One region of the Arthrobacter sp. ZGTC212 genome, then DNA from elsewhere that is predicted to be linked to it. Evidence: riboswitches for the same ligand, from Rfam matches in the RefSeq annotation. Region 1 holds a riboswitch; the other holds the start of a gene.
What was found. A riboswitch is a leader RNA that binds a small molecule or an ion and turns the genes downstream of it on or off. The one in region 1 is predicted to bind cyclic di-AMP.

Region 1 (2,377 bases):
CACAGCTGGGCGAGGGTAACGTGTTTTATCCCGGAACAGTTATTGCCGTCGACGAACAGAGTTTCTGCGTCATTGGAGACCGGAACATCTTCTATCCTGGTACTTTCCTGTCTGCGGTGGACGGCGGAATGCTTCTGCTCGGCTCCGAAATCGCCCTGGGGCCGGGCGGCGTCCAGCTCACGGCGGGCCGGTCGGATGCTGTTGCAGTGGGCGACCGCGCCCGGCTCACCAATGGTGCCGTCGTGACGGGAAGGTCAGTGCTCGGCTCCGGATCGCAGATCGTTGGCGCCATCCGTGCAGAGTCAGTGGTACTGGCCGACGGCGGGGACCATGCCTCGCTGCCGGCCGAGAAGCGCGGTTCAGTGCTGAAGGGATCCGGTGTGGCCCGCGGGCTCCGGCTTGCACCCGGTGACCTGGTGCATGGATTCGGGGAGTTGACCTCCGCCACGCTCGAGCGCCAGACGGATTCGCCTGCCTAACGGTCTCCGGCGGGCTGATCGCGGGGATCCGACGGCTCTCCATACCCCCCGGTTTCCGGGGGCTTGGCGGCCTATTGTGCCACCGGCCACCTATACCATGCAGCGGCGCCACTCACGCGCCCGTGCGACCTTCGTTACTAAATAGTTATCTTCTCGTAATCGGCTTGTACTGTTGATGCCAAGCCGTTACCTGAAACGGCGCCCTTGACTTGTTACCTAGCTCTGCCGCTGGTCAAGGTCCACAGATTTCACACTTCGGCAGAGGCGGGGGAACCACTTACGGGTTCCTTGAATCCTTGGGGTTAAGTCAGCCGAGGTTTCTTCGGCGGACCGGATGACTCCCATCCGCATCCGACAGCTCACCTCGCAGGTATCGGGAGAGGTAACTCTAATGTTGAACAATACTCGTGGACGCCACCGTGCCGGAAATATCGGACTGTTGGCCGCAATCGCAAACACCGCAAGCAGCAAGGCCCGCACCGTGGGCAGCGCCGCTGCAGTCATGGCGGCAGGCTCCGGTCTGGTGCTGAGCATGGCCGGCCCCGCCTCGGCAGGCGTCATCGCAAACGACTCAACCGAGTCTTACAGCGCTCCTGCGGCTGTCGCCGCACCCGTGGAAACTCCGGCACCCGCCGCAGTCTCCACCGCGTCAACTCACGTTGTCCAGTCGGGCGACACCCTGAGTGCAATTTCAGCCACCTACGGCGTCAGCCTGGACACCGTCCTGGCGCTGAACGGCCTTTCGCTGGAATCCATCATCTACCCCGGTGACGTCATCACGTATGCCGGAGGCGCTGTTGCTGAGGTAGCTGAAGCTGCCTACGCCGCACCCGCCGAAGCTGCCTACGCCGCACCCGCCGAAGCTGCCTACGCTGCACCGGCTGAGGCCGTCTACACCGCACCGGCTGAAGCCAGCCCGGCCGCAGCCGACTTCAGCACCTTCAGCACCCCGGCGTCCTCCGTGACCCCGGTTGCTTCCACGGGTGCAGCTGTCACCGGCACGAACTCCATCATGCTGAACTCCGCCTACGCCCAGATGGGTGCCGCCCAGGACTGCACCGTCCTGGTGGAGGTTGCCCTCCGGGCAGCCGGCTACTCGGTGGGCGACCTGGCACCGGCACAGCTGGCTGCTTACGGAACCCCGGTTTCTGACCCCCAGCCCGGCGACATCATCTACTACGCCGACGGCGGCATGGGCCTTGCCCACATCGCCATCTACATTGGTGACGGCCAGGCCATCCACAGCGGATGGAACGGCAACCAGACTGTCCAGCAGAGCGCCAACGTCGGTTCCGGCGCTGTCTACTACCGCGTAGCGTAATCACGCAGCAGTAGCTCCTAATGGGGCGCAGGAAGCGAACGGACCTGCGCCCCGATAAAGGTAAGAGAACGCCCGGCCAATTGGCCGGGCGTTCTCTTTTTGGTTAGGGCACGCACCCGGTTGGGGTGCGCCGGTGGACTGAAAAGTCAGGCCGCGGGCTCGTTCTCAGTGTTTTCGCTTCCATCGTTCCCGCCGTCTTCATGGTGGTCACCGTCGCTGTGTCGGTCCCTGGCCGGGCGGTCTTCGTCCGGGGTGCCACCGTCGAACTTGCCATCGTGATGGCGCCCGGCGTGCCCGCGTTCCGGTGCATCCTCGGTGGTGCCGTCCTCGGTGGAACCGTCGTCGGTGCCCTCCTCAGCGCCCTTCTTGTCTCCGTTGTCCGGCTCCTGTCCGTCGCCCTGGGCTTCATTGTCGTCGCCACGCATCTTGTGGTCGCCGTCAGGCATACCCTTTTCCGGCTTCGAATCAGAGTCCTGGTCCGTGTCCGGGGCCTGCTGGTTTTCCTGCTGTTCGGTCACTGACGCCTGTTCCTGGTCAACACTGTTGTCACCAGTGGCCAGTCCGGCAAAGAAGGCAC
Region 2 (2,377 bases), on a different contig from region 1:
CTTAACCCCAAGGGCTTCTTGCGAAGCCCGAATTTGGTTCCCCCGCCTCTGCCATGCGATGTTGCGAACGGACCTCAGACAGTGGCAGAGCTCGGCGATCTGTTAGAGGGTGCCCGATCTTTAGGTCGATCAGGCACGAGGATGACCTTACAACAACATTTGGCCAATGTCACGTTCAGGTCACGGAATGGTTATCCTGCGGTCACAGCCAGCCCAGCGGGTCAACAACTTCGCCGTTCACCATGACCTCAAAGTGCAGGTGGCAGCCCGTGGAAGCACCGGTGGTACCGCTGGCCCCCACCAGGTCTCCCCGCTCCACGGTGGCTCCCACAGCAACGGCAAGGCTGGACATGTGGTTGTAAGTCGTTTCAACACCGTTACCGTGGTCCACAACCACGCGGTTGCCGCCACCGTAGGCGTGCCAGCCCGAGAAGGTCACGGTCCCGGACGCAGCTGCCGTGACGTCAGTGCCGCAGGCGGCCGAAAAGTCCTGGCCGCGGTGCATCTCGCCCGCCGTGCCCGTGATCGGGCTGACACGGTAGCCGAAGCCCGACGTTTCAATGAGGTCCGCTGCCAGCGGCTTCGCGAGCGTTCCCTTGGCCGCGCCTGCAGAGACCTCCGAACCCGAGGCAACAACCACGTGTCGGAGTTTGGCTTCGGGATCGAATTTGCTGCTGAGCGCGGCGCGTTCAAAGCTGACGGTTGCTTCGGGGTCAGCCGATACCACCGGGGCTTCAACCGCAACAGACTGCAGTTCCTGCACGGGCTCACTGACGGCGGCGGTGGTGGGGATGGCAACGGTGAGGATCAGGCCGGAGGTTGCCGCTGTGATGGCTACCTTTTGTGCGGTGTCACCTAGGGTGTGGTTCTTGGTTTCTGCGCGGCGGCGGCCGGAAGTCTGGCCGTTCCGGGGGCGTGGAGCCGGGGCCGGAGCAGACGCGCGGCGCCTGCCCGGGGCAGCATGCTTCGACAAGGTATACCTCTCTCATATGCCTGCGAAGTTAGCTGTCGGATTCGAGTAGAGAAACTCGGCCCCGCACTCACCACCGGCCGCACCAGTGGTGCGGCCGCTGTGCTGATGCTGGAGGCTTCACCCCGAGGCAGCCTTGGCTGCCGATTGATGGGTCCTCCGCCCCTGCCTGAAAGTCTGAAATTCCGGGCCAGTGGCAGGGTTCGGCGTAAGGCCCGGATAACGGTGTTATTTCAACGTCAGTAAGTCACTATAGGTTAAGGAAGCCAAAAGAGACCATTCCGTTATCCAGCGGTGGAAACAAACACGTGGTTGGCTACCTCTGGAGGAAGCTCGAGTGCCCCTTCAATTCCTGGTACGCGCACGGAGATGTAGCCGGCCACCGTCTCGGCGGTAAGTTCCGCTCCCGGGCGCAGCCCTGCCTCATCAAGCTGGACGAGCAGCTCGGGCTCCACCTGGACCGGCTCGGCAAGACGAACCAGCTGCAGCTTGGTTCCGGGCTCAGTCGCGGCAACCGCCGCAACCAGGTTGATGACTCCGTGGTGGAAGAGTTCGGCGGCTACTCCGCCAATCTCTTCCAGGCCCGGGATGGGGTTTCCGTACGGCGATTCCGTGGGCCGGCCCAACAATTCGTAAAGGCGCCGCTCCACCCGCTCGCTCATCACGTGTTCCCAGCGGCAGGCTTCATCATGCACATACGCCCAGTCCAAGCCGATCACGTCTGAGAGCAGCCGTTCCGCCAGACGGTGCTTACGCATCACTTCTGTTGCCCGGCGCCGGCCCAGTTCGGTCAGCTCGAGATGCCTGTTCCCGGACACCACCACCAGTCCGTCCCGTTCCATCCGGCCGATTGTCTGGGAAACCGTTGGCCCGGAATGGCGCAGGCGTTCTGCGATCCGCGCCCGGAGCGCAACGATGTTCTCCTCTTCAAGCTCCAGGATGGTCCGCAGATACATCTCAGTGGTATCAATGAGGTCCGTCATGGCAGGGCCGCTCCTATGTATTCGAGGGAAGATCAGGAGAACAACGGCGGGACGCCGCCGCCACAGGTGATTACTGCCAATACGTTACTTCATTGACCCACAGGGCGGATAATTCCAGCAGTGTCCGGCACCTTGCTGAGCGAGTTCACAAATGGCCCGGACACGGCACGGTGGGGCAGAATAAAAGGGCATATCAGAGCACCCTGCCTACCGCTTGGAGCGATACCCCATGGGCGAAACCGCCGCGCTTACGATTCCCGCCGAACTACTCCCCCGGGACGGGCGGTTCGGTGCCGGGCCCTCCAAGGTGCGCCCGGAACAGATGGAAGCACTGTCCCGCGCCGGCTCAAACCTGCTCGGCACCTCCCACCGCCAGGCACCCGTCCGGAATCTTGTGGGGAGCGTCCGGGAGGGACTCTCCAGC

Region 2: linked by a shared signal. The riboswitch ahead of CXQ89_RS16925 (M23 family metallopeptidase) and the one ahead of CXQ89_RS08795 (LysM peptidoglycan-binding domain-containing C40 family peptidase) in region 1 are both predicted to bind cyclic di-AMP.

What each region holds. Positions count from the first base shown of each region.
Region 1 is NZ_PJIJ01000002.1:447,715-450,091, reverse strand. Features, by position in the region: gene CXQ89_RS08800 (hypothetical protein) at 1-479, shown strand, start outside; cyclic di-AMP (ydaO/yuaA leader) riboswitch at 716-866, shown strand; gene CXQ89_RS08795 (LysM peptidoglycan-binding domain-containing C40 family peptidase) at 919-1,800, shown strand; gene CXQ89_RS08790 (hypothetical protein) at 1,947-2,377, opposite strand, start outside.
Region 2 is NZ_PJIJ01000005.1:78,383-80,759, reverse strand. Features, by position in the region: cyclic di-AMP (ydaO/yuaA leader) riboswitch at 1-107, opposite strand, end outside; gene CXQ89_RS16925 (M23 family metallopeptidase) at 203-973, opposite strand; cyclic di-AMP (ydaO/yuaA leader) riboswitch at 976-1,189, opposite strand; gene CXQ89_RS16920 (metal-dependent transcriptional regulator) at 1,255-1,953, opposite strand; gene serC (phosphoserine transaminase) at 2,183-2,377, shown strand, end outside.